4 regions of the Dechloromonas denitrificans genome follow, and region 2 is predicted to be linked to each of the others. Evidence: riboswitches for the same ligand, from Rfam matches in the RefSeq annotation. Region 2 holds a riboswitch; each other region holds the start of a gene.
The links. Region 2 has a riboswitch for cobalamin ahead of cobT (nicotinate-nucleotide--dimethylbenzimidazole phosphoribosyltransferase). Riboswitches for the same ligand answer to the same signal wherever they lie in the genome.
Positions count from the first base shown of each region.

Region 1: another riboswitch for cobalamin. It lies ahead of cbpA (modified peptide precursor CbpA); the one in region 2 lies ahead of cobT (nicotinate-nucleotide--dimethylbenzimidazole phosphoribosyltransferase).
Region 3: another riboswitch for cobalamin. It lies ahead of KI614_RS10950 (TonB-dependent receptor); the one in region 2 lies ahead of cobT (nicotinate-nucleotide--dimethylbenzimidazole phosphoribosyltransferase).
Region 4: another riboswitch for cobalamin. It lies ahead of KI614_RS05860 (TonB-dependent receptor); the one in region 2 lies ahead of cobT (nicotinate-nucleotide--dimethylbenzimidazole phosphoribosyltransferase).

Region 1 is NZ_CP075187.1:430,153-436,132, reverse strand. Features, by position in the region: gene KI614_RS02130 (CHASE domain-containing protein) at 1-1,177, shown strand, start outside; gene KI614_RS02125 (DUF4870 family protein) at 1,174-1,578, opposite strand; gene KI614_RS02120 (GNAT family N-acetyltransferase) at 1,582-2,079, opposite strand; gene cbpB (peptide-modifying radical SAM enzyme CbpB) at 2,142-3,515, opposite strand; gene cbpA (modified peptide precursor CbpA) at 3,512-3,679, opposite strand; cobalamin riboswitch at 3,764-3,953, opposite strand; gene ubiD (4-hydroxy-3-polyprenylbenzoate decarboxylase) at 3,985-5,460, opposite strand; gene ubiA (4-hydroxybenzoate octaprenyltransferase) at 5,457-5,980, opposite strand, start outside.
Region 2 is NZ_CP075187.1:131,847-137,826, forward strand. Features, by position in the region: gene KI614_RS00625 (cobyric acid synthase) at 1-967, shown strand, start outside; gene KI614_RS00630 (response regulator) at 990-2,342, opposite strand; gene KI614_RS00635 (ATP-binding protein) at 2,343-2,951, opposite strand; gene cobU (bifunctional adenosylcobinamide kinase/adenosylcobinamide-phosphate guanylyltransferase) at 2,987-3,532, opposite strand; cobalamin riboswitch at 3,574-3,752, shown strand; gene cobT (nicotinate-nucleotide--dimethylbenzimidazole phosphoribosyltransferase) at 3,835-4,884, shown strand; gene KI614_RS00650 (adenosylcobinamide-GDP ribazoletransferase) at 4,891-5,652, shown strand; gene KI614_RS00655 (bacteriohemerythrin) at 5,782-5,980, shown strand, end outside.
Region 3 is NZ_CP075187.1:2,298,641-2,304,620, forward strand. Features, by position in the region: gene KI614_RS10925 (arsenate reductase ArsC) at 1-165, opposite strand, end outside; gene KI614_RS10930 (ArsR/SmtB family transcription factor) at 165-521, opposite strand; gene KI614_RS10935 (hypothetical protein) at 1,014-1,208, opposite strand; gene KI614_RS10940 (Crp/Fnr family transcriptional regulator) at 1,269-1,964, opposite strand; gene KI614_RS10945 (hypothetical protein) at 2,246-2,668, shown strand; cobalamin riboswitch at 2,854-3,051, shown strand; gene KI614_RS10950 (TonB-dependent receptor) at 3,202-5,301, shown strand; gene hemP (hemin uptake protein HemP) at 5,436-5,609, shown strand; gene KI614_RS10960 (energy transducer TonB) at 5,717-5,980, shown strand, end outside.
Region 4 is NZ_CP075187.1:1,258,711-1,264,690, forward strand. Features, by position in the region: gene KI614_RS05850 (hypothetical protein) at 1-701, opposite strand, end outside; gene KI614_RS05855 (permease) at 731-1,228, opposite strand; gene KI614_RS05860 (TonB-dependent receptor) at 1,233-3,509, opposite strand; cobalamin riboswitch at 3,529-3,784, opposite strand; gene KI614_RS05865 (6-pyruvoyl trahydropterin synthase family protein) at 3,888-4,484, opposite strand; gene thrS (threonine--tRNA ligase) at 4,478-5,980, opposite strand, start outside.

The DNA of each region.
Region 1 (5,980 bases), 300 kb from region 2:
CACTGTGTACGACGAAGAAGATCGCCTGCTGATCTGCAACGAAACCTATCGCCAGATTTACGAAACCAGCCGCGACCTGCTGGTCACCGGCACACGCTTCGAAGACATTCTGCGCCAGGGAATTGCACGCGGACAATATCCGGAGGCGCAGGCCGATCCTGAAGCATGGCTCAGAGAACGCATGCACCAGCACCAGAATGCCTGCGGCAAGATGCTCGAACAGCGCCTCGACGATGGCCGCTGGCTGTTGATCACCGAACAGCGCACACCAAGCGGCTATATTGCCGGTAGCCGGATCGATATCACCGAGCGAAAACTGGTCGAAATCGAACTGGAAAACCACCGCAACCATTTGCAGGAACTGGTCGAAATGCGCACGGCTGATGCAATTCAGGCCAAGGAAGCGGCCGAAGCCGCGAATCGTGCCAAGAGCACCTTCCTGACCAACATTTCCCATGAGTTGCGCACACCGATGCACGCCATCCTGTCGTTCGGCGGGCTGGGCCTGCAAAAATCCGTAGGGGATTCGGCGCCACTGCCGAAACTGAATGCCTATTTCGAGCACATCGTCGGCAGTGCATCGCGGCTGATGGTGCTGATCAACGACCTGCTCGATCTATCCAAGCTCGAGGCGGGCAAAATGTCCTTCAACATGCAACGGACAACACTCGAACAGATCATTCGCGATGCTGTGCGCGACATCGAAGTCCTGCGCCAGACAAAAGACATCGAACTCACCATTCACCCCTTGCCCGAAGGGCTTGCGCTGGTTTGCGACGCCTTCAAGCTCGGCCAGGTCCTGCGCAACATCCTGAGCAATGCCGTCAAGTTCTCGTCGGCCGGCAGCATGATCGAATTAACGGCGAAACCGGGCGAGCTTCCTGGCAAAGACCCGGGCGATCCGCCCGTAGCCGGCTTGACGATCGAAATCAGCGATCAAGGGATCGGCATACCACCGGAAGAACTGGAAGCCGTTTTCGATGAGTTCATCCAAAGCAGCAAGACTCGCACGGGCGCCGGCGGTACCGGCCTCGGCCTGGCAATTTGCCGGCAGATTCTCCATGCCCACGGCGGCAATATTTGCGCCTTGAACCAAGCCGAGGGCGGCACCAGAATTCGCTTCACGCTACCACTGGAACAAACCGGCCAGCCGGCTGCTGCGGTCGACCCGGTCTAGCCTAGCGAACGCTCGCCAAACAGGGCAACCCAGCCACGAATAACGCGATAGCCGACCCACAGACCCAGCACGGCAATCAGGATCCAGGCGAGCGGAATACCGATAATCGTCACGATCAACAGGCCATAGACCACCAGCCAGAGCAGCGTGAACCAGAAGGTTCGGATCTGCCACAGGAAATGGCTTTCCAGCCATGTACCACGCACCTCGCCACGTTTCAGGTAGTTGAGGAAGACGGCACAGAGCGAAGGCAAGCCAAAGACGAAACCGCCGGCCACCGTTGCCGCCGAGGTGATGCCGACAAAAACGGCGATGGCGTGCAAACCATAGATGAAGTGGGTTAATTGGACGAGCGAGGCGCGCACGCCATTCACTTCAACGACGGCAACGGGTTCCGACATGACTCAAACCTCCTGAAGATATTTCTGCATAAGCAAGGCCTGGCCCGCAGCCGGGTCCAGCACATAGGGCGCGAAACCGGCGCGCTCATACGACCGCATGGCCGGGCGATTATTCGCAAGAATTTCCAGCGTCAGCTTGCAGCAGCCAAGTTGCCGAGCCTGCATTTCGGCCCATTGTAGCAGCGCCTGGCCGATGCCCTGGCCACGCAGATCAGCATGGACGACGAGATCGTGAATATTGAGCAGCGGCTTGGCAGAAAAGGTGGAAAAGCCGGTAAAGCAGTTGATCAGGCCAACCGGTTTTTTGCCCAAAAACGCCAGTGCACCGTGGAAAGTCGGCAAGTTTTTCAGTTGTTCGACCAGATGCGTCCTGGCGTAATCGGCAAGCCCCTCGCCGCCGCCCATCGGGTCACGGGCGTAGTGTTCGAGCAAGTCGATGAAGGCTAGAGCATGCTGCGGCGAGGTCAGATCGGTCGGATAAATGGCAAGCGGGGAAGTCATCGACAGCAGCACCAGCGAAAAAGGGAGAGTACGCCATCTTAAAGCGCCCTCCCCCTTCGGACTCAACTCAGCGCAAAAACGGTTTCCGTCCCCTCGTCCCAGCCGTCCCACAGATAGTCATCGGCCTTGCCGTCGGCGATCAGGCGCAGGGCGTAATTGACCTGCTCCTTGTAGAAATCGCAGAAGGCACCGATCTTGTCCATGCCGCCGTTCATCTCGACCGCTTCAGCCGGGCACGGCGAGCCGCAGAAGTGGCGGATCGCGCAGTCGCCGCACGGGCTGAACCGGTCGACGTCACGCGTCGTCACCTCCTTGAAGGCAGCCGAAGCTAGCGCCGCCTCGACGCCGCCGGTCAGCAGGCTGCCGCCGTTGAAGCGCGGCAGGCCGATGAACTCGCTGCACGGGTAGAGGCTGCCGTCGGCGGCCAGCGCGAAGAAGGCACGGCCGCCGCCGCAGGGCGAGATGTCGCACATCAGCCGACGCGCCGTCGGGGCCAGAATGCCGATCAGGATATTGGCGAAATTGGCCACCATCAGCTTGCGCCCGGTTTCCTGGTAGAGCTCATAGGTCCGGTCCATCGCGGCGAAGAAGGCTTTGGCCATGTCGCCGTCGGCCGGCTTGACCCCACGGGCACCGGGCAAGGTGCAGCGCAGGGTGTTGAGCATGCAGGTCGGCACTTCATAGGCATGGAACAGTTCGACCATGCGCGTCAGGTAGGGCAGGTTTTCGGTCGTGCAGGTCGTGATGACGCTCCACGAGCCGTAGCCGCGCAGCTTCTCCATCGCCCGCAGCACCTTGGCGTGCACGCTCTTGCCGCCCCAGGTCCGCCGGGTGGCGTCGGTAATGTCCGCCACCGGACCATCCAGCGACAGGCCGATGCTGACATTGCGCGAGGTCAGGAAGTCGAGCGCCTTGTCGTCGAGCAAGGTGCCGTTGGTCTGCAGACCGAAGACGAAATCGTCGGCGAAGGCATCAATGGCTTCGAAGACGGCCGGCGCGTTCATCAGCGGCTCGGCGCCGTGGAAAATGGCCCGTGGCTTGCGGTCGGGCGGCATCACCGAACGGAAGTAGTCGCGCAGCTTGCCGAGCGAGGCGAGCAGCGTCTCGACCGGCATGTGGCTGCCGCCGCTGCGCTGGGTATCGGGCAGGTAGCAGTAGGTGCAGTTGAGATTGCAGCGCTCGGTCGGGTTCAAATAAACGCCGGAAGGTTTGAGGCCGAAGCGCAAGGCATGCAGCTCCTGCGCGAACTGTTCGGCCTTGGCGCCGTAGGCGGCAAGCAGCGCCGGATCGCGGCCGGCTTCGTGGGCCCGGGTCTTGTCGACCAGCGCCCAGAAGGCGGTTTGCGGATCGGTCACCGCAGCATAGACCGGGTGGCCGATATCGACCGGCTGGAAAAGCGTGCCGCGGGCGGCACGCTCGGTGAGCACTGCGTTCATTTGGCCGCCTTCCGGTCCATCAGCACATAGTGCGACAGGCCGATACCGTCCGGATTGCAGCTCTTGCGGATGGCGATGGTCGGGGCGACAGGCTGCGCTTGCTGCGCAGTGGCCGGCTGGGTTTCAACGGCGTTGGACGCGACTTGAGAGACGATCTGGGACATTTTCCACTCCTCGGGAAGACAAAAACAAAAAGGGCCCCGGCTGACCACACGTTTTTCGCATGCGGTCAGCCGGAGCCCTTGCCTTGGCTCCAGTCAGGAATCGAATCGTCTTCTGGCTTCCGGATCAGCCGAAGCGCTGCGCCTTCCCGGCGAGGTAAGCCTCGCAAGTGGCTGGTCTGGCGACCATGCAGTCTTCGTCCCCGGTTACAGCGGCGGGCCCGCCACGGATTTGCACCGTGTTCCGTATTTCGATTCCAACAGGAGCGCGGATTCTCTCAAGGCGGTGCGCTGTGGGTCAATCCATCCTAAAGGCCTAGTTCCTGCCACATTGAATCGACTCGCTTCTTGACGCCGTCGTCCATGACAATCGGCCGCCCCCATTCGCGCGTCGTTTCACCCGGCCACTTGTTGGTGGCATCCAGGCCCATCTTGGAGCCGAGGCCGGCCACCGGCGATGCGAAGTCGAGGTAGTCGATCGGCGTGTTGTCGACCAGCGTCGTGTCGCGCGTCGCGTCCATGCGCGTCGTCATCGCCCAGATCACTTCCTTCCAGTCGCGGATGTCGATGTCGTCATCCACCACGATGATCGTCTTGGTGTACATGAACTGGCGCAGGAAGGACCAGATGCCGAACATGATGCGCTTGGCGTGGCCGGGGTAAGCCTTCTTGATGCTGACGATGGCCATCCGGTACGAGCAGCCTTCCGGCGGCAGGTAGAAATCGACGATTTCCGGGTACTGCTTCTGGAGCAGGGGCACGAACACTTCGTTCAGCGCAACGCCGAGCACGGCCGGCTCGTCGGGCGGCTTGCCGGTGTAGGTGCTGTGGTAGATCGGCTTTTTGCGCATCGTGATGCGGTCGACCGTAAAGACCGGGAATTCGGCCTGCTCATTGTAGTAACCGGTGTGGTCGCCATACGGCCCTTCGAGCGCCATTTCATCGGGATGAATCACGCCCTCCAGCACGATTTCGGCCGAGGCCGGCACCTGCAGAGCCGAGCCGATGCATTTGACCAGTTCGGTCTTGCCGCCGCGCAGCAGGCCGGCGAACTGGTATTCCGACAGCGAATCCGGCACCGGCGTTACCGCGCCAAGAATGGTCGCCGGATCGCAGCCGAGCACGACGGCGACCGGGAAAGGCTGGCCGGGATTGGCCAGCTGGTGCTCGCGAAAATCGAGTGCGCCGCCGCGATGCGCCAGCCAGCGCATGATCACCTTGTTCGGGCCGAGCACCTGCTGGCGGTAGATGCCGAGATTCTGCCGGTTCTTGTGCGGCCCCTTGGTGACGACCAGGCCCCAGGTGATCAGCGGTGCGATGTCACCCGGCCAGCAATGCTGGATCGGCAGGCGCGCCAGATCGACATCCTTGCCTTCCCAGACGATTTCCTGGCACGGCGCGGTCGACACCGTTTTCGGTGCCATATTCAAAACCTGCTTGAGGATGGGCAGCTTGTCCCAGGCATCCTTGAGGCCTTTCGGCGGCTCCGGCTCCTTCAGGTAGGCGAGCAGCTTGCCGACCTCGCGCAAGGCCTGCACCGACTCCTCGCCCATGCCGAGCGCAACGCGTTTGGGCGTGCCGAACAGGTTGGCGAGGACCGGAATGTCGTGCCGGGTCGAACCGCTGACCGGCTGCTCGAAGAGAATGGCCGGCCCCTCGGCGCGCAACACGCGGTCGCAGATCTCGGTCATTTCGAGGCGCGTATCGACGTCGACCGTGACACGCTTCAATTCACCGGTCTTTTCCAGTTGCGACATGAAGTCGCGCAAGTCGTGATATTTCATTTGAGCCAGAAATCCAGTGCAATGCCGACAAAAATCACCGCGCCGACATAGTTGTTATGCAAGAAAGCCTTGAAGCACGCCATGCGCTCGCGCCGACGAATCCAGCGGTAATGAACCGCCATGATCCCGGCAGCAATGCCCAGCGCCAGAAAGAAAACCGGGCCACAACCCCGCCCATGGCCAATCCAGCCAAGCAGCAGCAAGGTCATGCCGTAGCAGGCCATGACCGCTGCCACATCGAACCGGCCAAAAGTAATCGCCGACGTCTTGATGCCGATTTTCAGGTCATCGTCACGGTCGACCATGGCATATTCGGTATCGTAGGCGACCGCCCAGAAAACATTGGCCAGCAGCAGCCACCAGGCTTCGGCCGGCACCTGACCGAGTTGTGCGGCGTAGGCCATCGGGATGCCGAAACCAAAGGCAATCCCCAGATACGCTTGCGGAATGGCCAGGAAGCGCTTGGTAAAAGGATAGCTCGCAGCCAGGAAGACGGCCGGGATCGACAAGGCGATTACCA
Region 2 (5,980 bases):
CATCGATCGTGGCGGCGTCTTCGCCCATCTGGTCGGGACCTTGGAACTGCTCTCGCCGTCCGAACAGAACCGGGTCAAGGGTTTCGTGATCAACCGTTTTCGCGGCGATATTTCGCTGCTGGAATCCGGCCTGACCTGGCTTGAAGAGCGTACCGGCAAGCCGGTGCTCGGCGTATTACCCTACTTGCACGGCCTGATGCTCGACGCGGAAGATGCGATTGCCACCGCTGCGGTCGACGGTAAAAAAGCGGCCCGTTTGAAAGTGATCGCGCCAGCTTATCCGCGTGTTTCGAATCACAACGATCTCGATCCGCTGCGCCTGCACCCGGAAGTCGATTTCCAATGGATCGGCCCGGGCGAAACGCCGCCGGCCGCCGATTTGATCGTCCTGCCCGGCTCCAAGGCGGTGCGTGCCGACATCGACTGGCTGCGCCAGCAGGGTTGGGCGGCGGCGATCCAGAAACACCTGCGTTACGGCGGCAAGGTCGTCGGCCTGTGCGGCGGCTACCAGATGCTCGGCCGGATGATTCACGATCCGCTCGGGCTGGAAGGCCAGCCGGGCAGCACGCCGGGGCTGGCGGCGCTCGATCTGGAAACGACGCTGGAAACCGAGAAACAGTTGCGCAATGTCAGCGGCCATCTTGCGTTGCCGGGCAATCCGGCCATGACCGGCTACGAAATTCACCTGGGCGTGACGCGCGGCGATGCTCTGGCTCAGGTCGCGGTGCAACTGGCCGATGGCCGGACGGATGGGGCGGTTTCAGCCGACAACCAGGTCTTTGCGACGTATTGCCACGGCGTTTTCGATCATCCCGAGGCGTTGACCGCGCTACTTGCCTGGGCCGGCTTGCAGGAAAGCGGGCAGGTCGATTTTGCCGCCCGGCGCGAAGCCGATCTCGACCGCTTGGCCGATTCAGTGGAAGCGGCGCTCGACTGGCAAAAAATGGCGACTTTCCTGCCGCTTTAAGACACGTTGGCCGGACTTTGCCTCAGCCGGCCGGCTTGGGCTCTTCGTGATGAATCCGCTTGAGCGCGACCTGGCGCTGGATCTCGCGGAAATCCATTTCCCGGCCGTGCAGTGCGTAATGTTTGCGGATGCTGCCGAACACCTTTTTGGCATCCGGACTGCTCATTAGTTCTTCGGTATGGCGGTCGGCCAGCTCACGATCGCCGACCGAGAGTGCGGCACGCATCACATCGAGTCGCACTGTGGCGCTGAGTTCGGTGGCGAGCAAAGCCGGGCGAAGACCGGCAAAGCGTTTCTTGCCGCGATCCGGCGAGGCCAGCGCGAGCAGTGAAGCGTAGCTGCCCTGTTCGTTGAGGCTCAGGTTCTGCAATTCCGATTCGCGAATGCCGACCAGCACTTTTTCGGCGGTAATCAGGTCGCCGGCATCGACATAGCTGCGGGCCAGGGTCAGTTGGTCGTCGGCTGAAACGGCGCCGGGCATGGTGTCGTTGGCAATGACATCGGCCATCGCCGCCCGAGCCGCCTCGCTGTCGCCATTGAGCGTTGCCGCTTCGGCCAGCAGGCGCTTGCGGACATAGTTGCGCGGGGTTTTTTTGGCCACTTCATCGAGCACCTTCTGGGCTTCTTCGTGTTCGCCCTGGGCCATGCAGATGCTGGCCTTGATGTCCGAGGCATCAAAGAAGTGTGGCGTGCCGGCGACAACGCGATCAATTTCCTCGCGCGCTTCGGTCAGCCGGTTCTGCTGGTGCAGCGAGCGTGCCACGCCGGCTCTGGCCCAGGGGAAATCGTAATTTTCCAGAATCCGGCGATAAGCCGTTTCGGCCGAGCTTGAATCGCCGGTGGCGAGCAGCACTTCGGCTTGCTGGCGAAGAATTTCGAAACGGTAGGGACGGCCAGCTTCGCTATCGCGCTGCGCAGCCAGGATAGCCAGTGCTTTTTGGTATTCCTGCTGGCGTTTTTCCCGGTAATAAGCGGCGAAAAAATCCTTTTTCTGAACAATCCGATTGAGCCGCAAGAGCAGTTTGTCGGGCGAAAAAGGTTTGATGATGTAGTCGTCGGGCACCAGCTCAACCGCAGAAACCACCTGTTCGTAGGATTGTTCGCCGGTCACCATCATGAAGATGGTTTCGTCCGGCAGCAGGTTGAAGCGGCGCAATTCTTCGAGCAATTGCTGGCCGGAGCGACCGTCGCCGAGGATGTAGTCGCAGAGGATGATGTCCGGTACGTTGTTGCGAATGCGGTAGATCGCATCCTGGTAATTCGAGGCGAATTCGACGGCGAAGGCACCGACCGTCTGGGCGATGCTGCGCAGCGCGTCGCGGGCCAGCGGCTGGTCGTCAATGACGAGAAAACGCTTTTTGCTGTAATCGCTCATCTACGGAATGAACAACTCAAAACGAGCGCCGCCCAGCCGGCTGTCGTTGCTCAGGCGCAAGCTGCCATGCCGCTCCTGCCGGCAGTGCAGCCGGGCCAGCCGTTCGGCCAGCAGCAGCCCGGTCCCGCTGGAAGGTGGAAAATTGGCAAAGCCGGGGCCGTCGTCTTCGACCAACAAATGCAGGCCATCGCTGCATTCGCTGGCGGTCAGGCGCACTTGGCTGCGGGCAAAGCGGCCGGCATTTTGGACTGCGTTGCCGAGCATGTCGGTCATCAGGTCACGGTCCAGCGGCCAGGCATCTGGTGCCTGGCAATCGATGCTCAGGGTGATGCCGTTGGCGGCAAGGTGGGCTTTCTGGGCCAGCCCGACTTCGGCACAAAGATCGCCAATGATGGTTGGTACGATGGCCAGTTGGGCGCCGTGGCGGAGCAGCCGATAGCTGGCGAGCGTGCGCGACAGGCGCTCGGCGGCCGCTTCAATGGCGTAGCGTGCCTCGCCGAGATCGATGCGGTGTTCGGCTTCGCGCGCGGCAATCAGCGCTTCGGCGACGAACAGCTGATTCTTGGTGTCATGGATGCCGGAGGCCAGAATGTCGAGCAAGCGCTGCATGGTTCCTCCGCCGCATTAAAGTACGAAGAATAACCCTACTTCAGTGATAGTGGCAGTCCGGCTGCAACCAGTGTGACGCGGTCGCAAACAGCGGCGACGCGTTGGTTGAGGCGTCCCTGTTCATCGGCGAACAGTCGGGAAACCGGATGCATCGGCACGATGCCCCAGCCGACTTCGTTGGAGACGAGGATGATGCGTCCGGGCAGGCCCGGCAGGCATTCGATCAGGCCGGCCGTCTCGCCGTCGAACAGCGGACAGTCGATGGCCTGGCCGGCTTCGGCCTGGGTGCCGGCCAGGCCGGCAAAAAGCAGGTTGGAAAGCCATAGGGTCAGGCAGTCGACCAGGATGCAGGTGTCCGGCGCGGCCAGTTCGCGCAAACGTTGCGCCAGGTGAAGAGTTTCTTCGGCACAGCCCCATTCGGCCGGGCGGCGGGCGCGGTGATGGGCGATGCGGCGCGACATTTCGCCGTCGCGGGGTTCGGCCGTGGCCAGGTAGACGACCTTGAGGCCGGATTCGGCTGCCCGTTTTTCAGCGTGAACGCTTTTGCCCGAACGGGCACCACCAAGAATGAGTTCTTTCATGGTCGGCACTTTAGGTGATTGCGCCGGGTCGCCGCAAGCCGGATAATTCGGCCCGATTCGATGTAACGGAACACGGTGCAATTCCGTGGCGGGCCCGCCGCTGTAATCGGGGACGGATGTCGCGACAAACCACTGCCTATGGGGAAACAGACCCGGCGGGAAGGTGCGGCAAACGGCTGATCCGAGAGCCAGAAGACGTATCGAGTCAGTTTGGGCCGGAAGCCTGTGGACAGGGCTTCGTGGCGACGTTTTTGCAAACGTTGCCGCGAGGCCCTTTTGCTTTTTCGAACAGAAAGAATCGGATGCATTCAAAATTCAATATCACTCGCCCCGACCAGGGGCTGGCCGTTACGCTGCAACACAAAATCGACCAGAAAACCAAGCCGCTTGGCGCGCTTGGCCAGCTTGAAACGCTTGCCAGGAAAATCGGGCTGATCCAGCACAGCCTGACGCCGCAGCTCACGCAGCCGCAGATGCTGGTTTTTGCCGGCGACCATGGTGCGGCCAAGGCCGGTGTGTCAGCTTTCCCGCAGGAAGTGACCTGGCAGATGGTGGAAAATTTCCTGGCCGGCGGTGCGGCGATCAATGTTTTCTCCCGCCAGAACGGTATGGCGCTTTCCGTGGTCGACGCGGGGGTGGCCCATGAATTCGGTCGTCGTCCGGGTCTGATCGACGCCAAGGTCGCCGCTGGAACGGCCAGCTACATCGATGAGCCGGCAATGACCCTGGCGCAATGCGAAGTGGCGATTGCCAGCGGCGCCGAGATCGTGCGCGGTCTGGCGGCGGGCGGTTGCAATGTTGTTGGCTTCGGCGAAATGGGGATCGGCAACACGGCATCGGCGTCGCTGATTACACATTGTCTGACCGGGGTTTCGCTGGCCGAGGCGGTTGGCCGCGGCACCGGGCTGGACGATGCCGGCCTGGTTCGTAAACAGGCTTTGCTGGATAAGGCGTTGAGTCGTTACCGGGCCACCGGAGGCAGCGATGAAGCGCTCGCCGTGCTGGCCGAATTCGGGGGTTTCGAGATCGCCATGATGGTTGGCGCCATGCTGGCGGCGGCGGAAGCCAAAATGGTGTTGCTGATCGACGGCTTTATTGTCAGTTCGGCCGCGTTGACCGCAGCAAAGCTTTTCCCGGCATTGACCGATTACTGCATTTTCTGCCATCGCTCGGCCGAGCCAGGGCATCAGGCCCAACTGCGCGCAATGCAGGCCGAGCCTCTGCTTGATCTCGGCTTGCGGCTCGGCGAAGGTACCGGAGCGGCGCTGGCTTATCCGCTGGTCCGTGCGGCGCTGGCTTTCCTCAATGAAATGGCCAGTTTCGAGTCGGCCGGCGTGTCCGAGCAGGAATAAGCCCCGATGTTGAAGCGTGAGCTGGAATATTTTTTCGGGGCTATCCGTTTTTTCACCCGGCTGCCGGTACCCGGCTGGGTTGGGCATTCGGCCGAGGCACTGAATTCAGCCGCGCGCTATTTCCCTGCCGTCGGCCTGCTGGTCGGCGGTATCGGGGCGCTGGTTTATCTCGGGGCGGCCTGGCTCTGGCCCAAGCCGGTGGCTGTCCTGCTATCGATGGCGGCGACGATTTATGCGACCGGGGCTTTTCACGAAGATGGCCTGTCCGATACGGCCGATGGCCTGGGCGGCGGTTGGGAAAAGCAGCGCATTCTTGAAATCATGAAGGATTCGCGGGTCGGAAGTTATGGCGTGGTAGCGCTGGTCCTGGCCTTGTCCGGCAAGTTCACCTTGCTGGTCGCGCTGGACGAAGCCCTGCTGCCTTGGGTGCTGCTCGCCGGGCATGCCGTTTCACGCTTTTGCGCAACGTCCTTGCTGGCGTGCATGGATTATGTCCGCGACGATGCGCTTTCCAAGGCCAGGCCGCTGGCCAATCGTCTTTCCTGGCCGGCCTGGCTGATGGCCGCGGGGTTTGCCTTGCTGCCTTTGGCCGGGCTGCCGCCGGTCAAGGCGGTGGCCGGGTGTTTGCTCGCTGCACTGATGACGGCTTGGCTGTCACGGCTTTTCATGCGCTGGCTGGGCGGTTATACCGGCGACTGTCTCGGCGCCACCCAGCAGTTGAGTGAAATTGCGTTCTATCTTGGCGTGCTGGCATTGTTGCCGGTCTGAGCCGTCGGTAACGTTTCATGCAATCGGCTTATGTCGTTCGGCTTTGCTGTTGTGCGACAATGTGACGAAAAGTTAGAGGGCGGGTTTGGCATGCATAAAAATTACGATGCGGTAGTGTGGGACCCTGCCATGAGCGTCGGGCAGCCGCGTCTGGATTATGACCACAAGCTGTTCATCGGTTTCTTCAATGAAATGATGGCGCACGCCGATGCCGACGTTCATTCGGAATTCATCTCCGGTTTTCTCGACAAATTCATGCGCTATGTAGGCGCTCATTTTGTTGAGGAAGAACGCTATATGACCGATATTGCGTATCCCGGCGCCGAGG
Region 3 (5,980 bases), 1.3 Mb from region 2:
CTTCAGTGCCTCGATGGCGCCGTCAGCCACTTTGGGTTGGGGACTAGTTCCAGCAGAGATACCACGCACTAGACCTGCGAGGTCATGATTCAGGATGGCCTCACCCATCTGGGAGCGACAGGAGTTACCGGTGCACAGCACCAGCACGGTTTTGAGGTTCGACATCAGGCTTTCTTTCCAGCTTTGGTGCGGCGCTTCTCGGTGGTGTCACAGCAAGCAGTCTTGGGAAGGCAGGCATTGCCCTGGCAACAGTTGCTGGTCAGGAAGGCAATGAGGTCATCCATCGTGCTGTAGTTGGCGGAGTAGTGAATGAAGCGGCTTTCGCGTTCGCCCGTAATCAAGCCCACCCGGCTGAGGTGTGCCAAGTGAAACGACAGCGTGGCGGGCGCCATCCCCAGTTGCTCGCCAATTGCACTGGCGTTAATGCCATCCGGCCCGGCTTCAACCAGCAATCGGAAGATAGCCAGACGGGATTCATGACCCAGAGCGGCGAGAAGTTCAGCGGCGTTTAAGGTTTCCATGATTCGAGTATTGTCGAAATGTTGATGAAAGTCCAGTGACTCTTTTGTTATGGATTGCGGACCTTGGTCTGCTGGGCAGGCAATTACCGCTTCTGGCCGAGAACACCCGTTCAGCCAACTGTCCGATGTGCGGCTATTGAAATCAAGCTGTCTGCCGTAAGTCAGCTACGAGCAAGCATCCCCAAAGACAGGCTCAGAAGCCTAGCTGATCTTGAGATAACTGCTTCATGGAGTCAGTCATCGGCTATGTAGCCGATAACCCACTCACAAAACAACTCTGGGATGCGGCTGACGCTAAATTGCTGTTCAATCATGCAGGTATGAAGCTGACTATCTTGAATTTGATTAAGTCACGCGGCCTGATGAGACGCCCCTCCTGACTCGCTGCATCAGGAACTCACCCCTCTAGCCGTCGAGAAAGAGGAATACTCCAGCCTGGAAATACGCTTCTCGCTGCTATTCCCTGCCCCATCTCTGTGCGCAGTAATTTCACTACCGCCTGTGTGAAGGTGCTTTTTCTTTCACGCTCCACGCATACATCAGGGAAGCCTCGTTGAATTCCTGCTTGGTTTCCACATCCATCCACCAGACCAATCCCCGGCTGTCTTGACCAAGGTATTTCCACTGCTGGGCAGCTCCGCTGCACAGTTCAATGGTGTAAATCGCATTAGTCTCGAGAGCAATCATTGATCGAGCCAGGGTAGTGGGAGGAAGGGGGGATTGGGTACAAGCGCTCGCCAATCCTGATTAGGCCAAATCCAGTTGTAATCGGGAGATGCTGTTGATGTGAATGTCGCGGCCCTGAATGGTAAAGAGACCTTGGGCGCTCAACTCGTGGAGAGTCCGGGAGAAATGTTCGGGGCTCAGACTTAGCTGAGAGGCAATGACGCTTTTAGGCGCAGACAGCCTGATGACAGTGGTTTCCTGACATGATTCCTGATTGGTTGCTTCACGCAGCAGGAAGGTTAGTACGCGCTTGGCGCCGGAGCACAGCGTATACCCTTCCAAATCGACCATCAGGTCATGCGTTTGCTGCGACAGAGAACTTAGCAAATTATGGGTGAAGCCCGGATTACGGGTGACCAGGTCGAGAATTGTCGTCTTCGCGATTTGTAGCACCAGCGTGTCATCCAGCGCTTGCGCATGAGCACGGTAGGGCTGATCCAAAATAAGCTCGGTCTGTCCAAAGCTCTGCCCTGCGCCCAGTATGGTGACGACCTTCTCGGTGCCCTGGGGTGATGAGAATGCCACTTTCACCTGGCCGTACATCACGATCATCAGACCAGAACAGCCATCCCCTGATCGAAACAGCATGTCGTTTTTTTGGAGATTCAGCGTCTGGCAGGCCTTGCCAACTTCGAAGGTCTCGTCGCAGGAAAGTCCTCCAAACAAAGGGATTCGACCCAACAGGGTATCAATCTGGACAGACTTTACATCGCGCATTGCTTCTCCTGGCTCAGGCTGTGGGAACAGTTGAGCGTGCAATGTGCCTCTGATGTTTTGGCGCAGCTTGATTTGGATCAAAACAATCCGAAGGCCCTAGGTGTGTCCCATACCAAATAACTACCTTTCATTCGGGATTTCGGAGGCTCTCGCAACATTTTGCTATCCTGCCGCTTCTCCATTGGCCCGCGCTTCAATCCAAACCAGCCAACGATGGTGGCTTTGCAAGGTCAATTTTGAAAGCCAGGCCGGACGATTTGATACGACAGTTCGGATAGCGTATGGATCGTCCCGAATGTCGAAATTTTTACTTTTTCAGGAATGTCATGATCAACAAACTTAGCAGGATACTTTTTACCGTTTCGTCGGCACTTTGGCTCACAACCGCATTGGCCGAAAATCCGGGGCACAAGCACCATCACGAATTTCCCCAAGACGTTGATGCGTTTCATGCAGTGCTGGCGCCGATTTGGCATGCACGTCCCGGCAAGGAACGTTCGCGCAACGCTTGCAACAAGGCTGCCGAGATGGAGAAACTGGCCAAGGGCATCCAGTCTTCGGACGCGACACCGCTAGTCGCCACGATCAACGCTTTGCAAGGCAAATGCAAAGGCAAACTGATCGATGTGGATGCGGCGTTTTTTGATGTCCATGAGGCGTTTCATCAGTTGATTGACGCACCGGCGCCTACGGCAAAGCGCTGAGCCGTTTCCCCCCACGGCTGCCAAAGCCTGGGGGCGGCCAATATTGCCCACCGACGATCCCGGCACATCGACCGGCTCAGGGATAGGGAATCTGCATTCAAAAAACACCATATACAGTAGAAAACAACAAGCATAACCACTACCCATAGTAGAAACATCATTGACGCCCCAGCGACCATGCCGTTAGAATCCAGACTGTTGAAGGTTCCCCACGCTGGGGATTAAAAGGGAATCCGGTGCCGAGTCTGACTCGAAATCCGGGGCTGCCCCCGCAACTGTTATCGGCGAGCGCTTCGCCACTCTTGCCACTGGTTCACCCCGGGAAGGCTGCGAAGCGCGATGAACCGAGAGCCAGGAGACCTGCCGCAACAACTTTCCAACCAATGATGGGGCGGGGTGTCCCTGATGAAAGGTTTGTGCGTGCTGCCATTTTTCGTTCGTCCGGCTTGTCTGCTCACGGGAAATCCCCGTTGTGGCGATTGCGCTGCGTCAAGTGCGCCCCTTCGAGTCTACCCCGCCTGCGGAGACTCGCCATGCCAGTGAAATTGTTTAGAACATCGCCCCTGACAGCTGCCCTGCTGTTTGCGTTTTCGGGTGGCGCCCAGGCTGCCGGTGTGCCGACACTGCAAGAAGTGACCGTCAGCAGTGGCCAGCAAAATCTGATCGGCGTTGCCGATTCGGCCACCGAAGGTACGGTCACCGCCAAACAACTGGCCAATCGCCCCTTGCTGCGACCCGCCGAAGTGCTCGAAGTGGTGCCGGGGATGATCGTCACACAACACTCGGGTGACGGCAAAGCCAACCAGTATTTCCTGCGCGGGTTCAATCTTGATCACGGCAGCGACTTTTCAACCCACGTCATGGGCATGCCGGCCAACATGGTCAGCCATGGCCATGGTCAGGGTTATATGGATCTGAATTTCCTGATCCCGGAACTGATCTCCAGCGTCAAATACCGCAAGGGCGTCTATGCGGCGGATGATGGCGATTTCGCGACGGCCGGCTCGGCCCGGATCGACTATCAGCGCAGCCTGGCCAGCCCGTTTGTCGACATGAGTATCGGCCGCAACGGTTCTCGCCGCCTGGTGACGGCCGGCAGTAGTGAACTAGCCGGTCACCAGTTGCTCGGCGCACTAGAGCTCGCCGGCAACGACGGCCCCTGGGATCAGCCGGAAAACCTGAAAAAGACAAATATCGTGCTGCGTCTCTCGAACGGTACGACGAACAATGGCTACGCCATCACAGCAATGGCTTACAAGGCGGATTGGACGGCGACCGAACATGTTCCCGAACGTGCCATCCAGAACGGCGAGATCGGTCGCTACGGTGCACTGTCGGCCAACGATGGCGGCAAAACGCACCGCTACAGCCTATCCGGCGAATGGGCCAGAACCGGTGAAGAGGGTGCGACGCGAGCCAATGTTTATCTCATCGACTACGGGCTCAATCTTTTCTCTGCCCCGTCCGGTTACATCAACGGCCTGAACGGCGACCAGCACGAGCAGGCTGACGAGCGACGCATCTGGGGCGGCCAGGCCAGCCGCAGCTGGTTTCTCGGTCCACAGTTCAAGGACAGCGAAATCACCGCCGGCATCTCGCTGCGTCAGGATCGGATCAGCCATGTCGGCCTGTACAGCACGGAAAATCGCCAGCGCACCAACACCGTTCGCGAAGACCGCATCAACGAGACGGCACTCGGTTTCTATCTCGAAGCGCGTAGCCAGTGGACCCCGTGGCTGCGCAGCAACATCGGCCTGCGCCGCGACGAAATCCGGGCCCAGGCCAGCGCCCTGGGTGGCGCCAACAACATGAGCAATGGCGGCGATATCAGTGCCGGCCAGACCAGTCCCAAACTCGGCGTCACCATCGGCCCCTTCAACCTGCTCGGCGCCACCGAGTTTTACGCCAACTGGGGTAATGGCTTCCACAGCAACGATGTGCGTGGTGCAACAGCAAGAACCAACCCGCAGGACGGTTCAGCGACGATGGCCGTCCCGCTGCTGGTCAAGGCCCGCGGCTCGGAAATCGGCCTGCGTGCCGCACCGCTGCGTGGCTGGAACACCAGCCTGTCACTGTGGCAAATGGATCTGGCCTCCGAGCTGGTATTCATCGGCGATGAAGGCATTACCGAACCCAAAGGCGCCTCACAGCGGCACGGCATCGAATGGTCCAACTACATCGTGCCGACCGATGGCCTGATCATCGATGCCGATCTGGCCATGTCCGAAGCCCGCTTCAAGACAGCCAACGCCGACAACGGCGGACGCCATGTGCCGAACGCCATCCCGCTGACCGCCTCGCTCGGGCTGACCGCCGACCAGGGCGGCCGCTATTTTGGCGGCCTGCGTCTGCGTTATATCGGGGCCTATGCCCTTGAAGAAACGGCGCATGAAAAATCGACGGCCTTCTGGATGACCAACCTGAAAGCCGGCTATCGCTACGATCGCCAGCTTCAATTCACGCTCGATGTACTCAATCTGTTCGACAAAAAAGCCAACGATATCGAATACTGGGGCGGTGCCTGCACACGTAGCGAAGCCGCCAATGGGAGTTGCGGCGGCGGCATCGATGGCCGCCTGGTGCATCCGATCGAACCGCGCACCCTGCGCTTGGGCATGCGCTTCACGTTCTAAGGCACCACGGAGCGCTTTGACGGGGAATGGCAGGCGACTGATATAGCAATTAATCGACAAATTGCAAACAAATGTAATTGACAACGATTCGCGTTTACGTAAAATTGCGACAAGTTCTCATTTGCAGGAATATCATGAACCCGCCCTACCAGCCGTCACCATCGACGCCACCGCTTTCCAGCACCAGCTTGCCCCGGATAGATACCAGCGAATTACTGCGTGGAGCTGCGACGCTCGAAATCATGCACGCCGGGCAACGCTATCTGTTGCGCGTGACGCGTGAAAACAAGCTGATCCTGACCAAATAGGCCAGCCACCAACGATCTCCGTTGTACCTCTCGTTCCCGTAGCCAGCATGTACAGCCAGCCAAGGGTTTTTTCCGGCCGGCTCGGGACAATCCGGAAAACGATATTCATGAGTTACACCCTTTCCCAGGCTTCAACCAGCCGACGCAGCAGCCTGCTGACCATTGTCATCGGCTTGCACGTCGGCATCTTCCTGCTGATTTTTGCAGCCAAGACAGTCGTCCCCCAGATCATGGAAATGCCGCTGGTCGTCGACCTGCTGCAACCGGCCGAACCCAAGCCGGAACCCAAGCCGCTGCCAGTCGTCAAGCCGCAACCGGTCAGGCAGCCCAGCCCGGCCCCCAAAGCCCCAGCGCCCCAGATTGAAGCCACA
Region 4 (5,980 bases), 1.1 Mb from region 2:
CGCTGGGCCAGGAGTAAGCCCTCTGCCTGGCGGTCATGACTGTCACTGCATACGGTATCGACAATATGAATCGGCATTTTCAGCGCATTCAGATCGTTCATGAATGCAGTCCACAGCGCCACATTGGCCGTAACCTGACCCAGGCAGGCCCAGTTGCGTCCAGGCACCTGTAGCTGTGCGTGCAACTCGCTTACCATTTCTCCAATAACACCAACCTGGCCAGCCGCCTCAGCAGCAGATTTGGCGAATTCACAATGATGATTACCGGGCTTGCCGAACAGAATCAGGTCGTAGCCAGCCTCAACGAGCATGCGTGCACGGTTGTCACTATTGGCGATGAAGGGGCAGGTGAAATCCAGTATCCGGGCATTCCCGGCTTGTGCGCTTGGTTCGACGGTGCCGTGGTGCCCAAGGGCGAGGCGGTTGGTGGTGACGTCGCCCAATTTGTCGATCACCTCCACTTGCTCCAGACCGGGATAAGTCTGGACGAGTAAGGCGTCCCGTCGGCGAACCAGTTCCAGCGGATCCCAGCGACGGGCTTCCGGTTTGGGTGACCAGCGATGGGTTGCCTGAAGTGCGTCATTGGTCGTCGCTTTAGCAATCCGTTTCATGGCGAGATCAATACCCCAGCAGTAAGCAATTGTTGCAACCTGCACTTCGAGGTTGGCAACGCTTTTCAAAAATTCAGAATTCGGGTTCATGTTTTTCCTATCGGGAAAGAAAACTGGGGTTATTTCCAAAAACGCGCATAAGCCAGGTGCGCGATGGAACCGGCCAGCATGGGCACAAAGAAGCAGCTCAGAAATTTGAATAAGGCAAAACGGGGGCTGATCAAGGCTGATTCGAGCAGGATCATCCGTACGCCCCACATCGACCAGGCGGTCACCAGCGCTACAAGGGTGCCGATGCCAGCGCCTGCCTGTTGGATCAAGCCGACCAGTGGAAACATGGTCATCGGCCCGCCAGGAGCCAGAATGCCGGCAATGCTGCCGACAACGATGCCGCGCCAGCCTGATTCGTTACCGATCCAGTCCAGCAAAACTTCCTTGGGTACAAGTTGCGTGAACAGCCCGGCAATGACAAAGGTCAGGAGCATGATTGGCAAGACATCAACTGCCATCCTGCCGCCTTCGAGCAGACCTCCGCTCAGTAGCGCAGGGTCACGACGCCATGCCAGCCAAACCAGAATTATTGCAATGCTGCCAAGAATGAGGATTACGGGCTTCATCGCGTCAGAAATCCGACTTCAGCGAGACAGAGAATGCCCGCCCGGTTTCGAGTAACGGGTTGGTCATCGAGATGGGATAGCGGATATCCTCAACCGTGGTTGCCAGCCGATAAGTGCGGTCGAAAACATTGCTGATCCCCACGCTGAGAACCGTCCGCCCGTCACGATTCAACCAGCGGCCCATATCCTTGCTCCAGTAAAGGTCAAAAACCGCATAGCCGCCCGTTGGTCTTTCCGCCGTTGTGTTGACATCGTGCTTGCCGCGTGCCCAGCGCATGATGGGTTCAAGTTGCCCATTTCCACCCAGCTCAGCCTGCAAGCCCAAACGTCCGTTAAGCGGCGGCAGGTAGGACAGCGGCTGATTGGTTTGTGAGTCCGTGCCGCGCAGGTAGGCAAGGTCAAAATAGGCTTGAACTGACCGATTGATTTGCCAGCCGCCATCGACCTCGATGCCACGAACCCGGGCGCTGCCCACATTCTGGTTTTGAAAGGAAGCAAGGCCATTAAAGGTGATCGGCACACGGACGATGAAATCGGTGTAACGGCTATCGAAAAGGGTGATGTCCAGGCGTTTGCCCGCCCCGCTGTAGCGGGTACCTATTTCCAGCGTCTTGCCCTCTTCGGGCCGCAACTCGGGGTTCGGTACGTTGTAGCCAGTGCCCTGGCGACTGGAACCAAAGCTCTCGATAGTCGATGGCACGCGGAACGAGGTGCCGACTCCGCTCCATAGCGTGAGATTGTCGTTCCAGTGGTAGGCCAGGCTGACCTCCCCGGTCAGCGGCTGATCTGTCCGCTCGCGGTTGCGCTCATAAGCGGATTGCAGTGTCGGCGAAATGATGGGGCTGGTTTCAGTTCGGCTTTTTACGTAATCCGCTCGCCCCCCCAGCTTTGCCGACCACGCATCCGAGAAGACATAATCGAGTTGGGCGAACAGCCCGACATTGGTCTGTTCGGCATCCGGCGAGTTCTGGCTGATGGGCGTAATGACTGTCTTGCCCGTGCTCAGCGTTGTGACTTCCGAACCGGACTGAGCTCCTTTCCGCATTTCATGGAAAAAATCCGTACCGAAAGTCAGCATATGCGGGCCAAGAGGCATCAGTGCCGAGAGTTTTCCGCCATACACGATGGGGCCGTCGACGATGTTCTCGGAAACCGTCAGCTTGTTTTTTTGCGTGCGGTTCTCCGTCGTCAGCCGCGAATACAGGCTGCGCACGTACAGGCTTGCGTTGAGTTGCTCCACGCCCCAGTCTTCCTGGCGACCTGAATAAGCCAGGCGGGCATAGCGCTCACGCAGTGGGTCTTCGCGTTGGACGACCAGCGGCGAACCAGGTGCACCGCCAATCCCGCCGGCTCGACCGCTCTCCGTATCGGCCGCCTTGAGCGTCAATTCAAGGCGGTGCCCGGGCTGAAGTTGATAACCGGCGCGCAAATCAAACTGGCCAACGGTGAAATCGCTATTGGGAACAGTACCTTCCGGCGACGAAAAATTCCCTGCCGTCCGGTAGCTCACGCCTACCAGCGCATCCAGGCCATTGCCCATGGCCTGCCCTTCGAGCCGGACCGATTTCATGTCGCTGGCGCTGTTGTACTCCAGCGCCCGGAGCAAAGGGGTAAACGTAAGCGGGCCGTTGACATCACCCTTGGCCCGGCGAGTGATGACGTTAATTACGCCAACCATCGCATCCGGCCCGTAGAAAGCTGACCCTGGGCCGCGTAACACCTCTATTCGCTCGATCTGGTTGGGGTCGATCAGGTTGAATTCGAGTGTATTGCGCCCGCGAAAGCGCTCACCATCAACCAGCAGCAAGGTGCGCGGCGTATTTGAATTGAACCCGCGCATCACGATCTGGCCACCTAGCCCGCCGGAACGTGAATAGGAGACACCCGGAACGTCCTGCAAAACAGACTGCACGTTGGCGAGAGAACGGGTATCCAACGTGTCGGCGGAGATGCGCTTGATTTCGCTCTGGCCAGCACTCACCGTCACTGTGGGTAGCTCGGCAGTACGCTCGGCTGGGGCCACGTTGGAGGCTGCCTGCTTGGCACGTGCTGACCCAGAATCATCTGCGAATACGCCAGATGGTGCCAACAAAGCAATGGCACCAAGCACCGTAGCCGTCAATTTGCGCGGTTGAAAACAGGCATTTGTTGCCCGAGGGAGATATCTTTGCATGGTCAAATCCTTAAACTTGACCGTCTGCACGCGCAAAGATGACCGGCACCGACCCATGGTCGACGCATCGCTGTCACCATCCGCAACCCCGCAGACGATCCATTGCATACGCTGTGCCGATTTCTCGTACAGCAGGAATGCAGCAGGCCGGTCTCCGGGCTCGCCAGGTTTGCTACATCGCCTTCCCACGCCATCCGCACGCGTCCGGTTGGACGCCACGTCATGGCGCAGTGGCCGGTGAATCGTTGATTCACCATGATGTAGCCGCACTGGCTTACCGTTGCGGGGGCAGCCGAGGCATTGCGATCATCGCTGATCGCGCACCTCGTTCCCGTTTCACCCGTTTCGTTACCGAAACAGGCACCTGATGCAAGGGGTGACACCTTTGAAAACAGTCGGGCTGTGTCATTGCCTGAGTCGACAGTTTTTTGTGCCGATGCATCAATAAAGACGTATCGGGACGGACGAATAATACGTGTCACCAGACTAGGAGGCAATTTGTACCTGCTTGTCGATACCGGATTGATCAAGCGCCTGCTCCAGCAAACTCCGCACTGCAGCATCGGCCCAGTCCTGCTGTATGGCGGGTGAAAATACGATATCGCCTGGCAGAATCAGGCCCATTTTCGGGTTGACCGCATCTTCGCGAAAACACTGGGCGTAGCCGGTTTCGGTTTCATGGACGATGACCGAGTGCAGGCGCACGTCGGCCTCGCCGTTGGTCTTCTCGGTCATGTCCAGCAAGCGGTCGATCAGCAAGAAGAACAGCCGTGAGAATTGCTCCGCACTGGGCGAGACGGGAATGAGAATCCAGCGCTCGGAAAAGCGCTGGCAGGCGGCGATGTAGTCCGGGTCGTCGCCCGACCAGAGGGCGACGGCGTGGTCGAAGGCATCGATCAGCGTGCGCGGGCCGTGTTTCAGCAGGCCGAAGTCGTAGACCATTTGGCCGTGGTCGAGCGCGTGGGCTTCGAGCAGTAGTTCGACTTTGTACGAGTGGCCGTGGATCGAATGCGAGCAACGCCGCGTGCTGCAGCCGCGCACGATGTGGGCGTTCTCGAACTTGAACAGTTTGCGGATCAGCATGCTGCCTCGCTGCCGGGCGGCTGCGCTTCCTGCCGCAGCCGGGCGATGACTTCGGCCAGCGGCAAGCTGCCAAGGTCTTCGCCGGCCCGCGTGCGCAGTGCGACGCGACCCTCGGCTTTTTCCTTGTCGCCGACGACGAGCAGGTAAGGCATTTTCTGCAGTGTGTATTCACGGATCTTGTAGCCGATCTTTTCGTTGCGCAGATCGATCGCGGCACGTAGCCCGGCCTTTTTCAAGACTTTCAGCACGCTTTGCGCATAGTCGGCCTGCCCTTCGCTGATATTCAGCACGACGGCTTGCTGCGGTGCCAGCCAGAGCGGAAAGAGGCCGCTGTAATGCTCAATCAGGATGCCGGTGAAGCGCTCCAGTGAACCGAACAGCGCCCGGTGCAACATGACGGGACGTTCGCGTTCGCCCTGTTCGCTGATGTAGCTGATGTCGAAGCGCTCGGGCAGGTTGAGGTCGACCTGCAGCGTGCCGCATTGCCAGTCGCGGCCGATGGCGTCGCGCAGCACGAATTCCAGCTTCGGGCCGTAGAAGGCGCCTTCGCCGGGATTGATCCGGTATTCGATGCCCATCCGGTCGAGCGCCCCGGACAGCGCGCCTTCGAGCTGGTCCCAGGTGTCGTCGCTGCCGATGCGGTTGGCCGGTCGGGTGGATAGCTTGACGGCGACATCGTCGAAGCCGAAATCGCGGTAGATGGCGAAGACCAGGGCGATGGTGCTCGCGCATTCGTCCTGCATCTGGGTCGGTGTGCAGAAGATGTGCGCGTCATCCTGGGTGAAATGGCGCACGCGCAGCAGACCGTGCAATGCGCCGGACGGTTCGTAGCGATGTACCTTGCCGAATTCGGCCATGCGCAGCGGCAGGTCGCGGTAGCTTTTCAGCCCCTGAGCAAAGAGGGAAACGGCGCCCGGGCAGTTCATCGGCTTGAGGGCGAAGACGCGCTCGTCCTCGGTGGTCGTCGTGAACATCGCCTCGCGGTAGTTGAACCAGTGGCCGGAAGTTTCCCACAGGCTGCGGTCCATCACGTCGGGCGTATTGACCTCGACATAATCGGCGCGCTCCTGCTGCGTGCGCATGTAGCCGATCAGTTGCTGGAACAGGGTCCAGCCTTTCGGGTGCCAGAACACCGAACCGGGCGCGCAGTCGTCGAAATGGAACAGGTCAAGCTGGGCACCGAGCTTGCGGTGATCGCGCTTGCCGGCTTCTTCTAGGCGAGTCAGATAGCCCTTGAGCGCCTTGGCATCCGGCCAGCAGGTGCCGTAGATACGCTGCAGCATGGCGTTTTTGGCATCGCCGCGCCAATAGGCGCCGGCCACCTTGGTCAGCTTGAAGGCCTGCAGCTTGCCGGTGCTCGGCACATGCGGGCCACGACAGAGGTCTTCGAAATCGCCCTGGGCATACAGCGACAAGGTTTCGCCTTCGGGGATGGTGCGGATCAGTTCGGCCTTGTAGGACTCGCCGAGTTGCTCGAAATGGGCGATGGCTGCGTC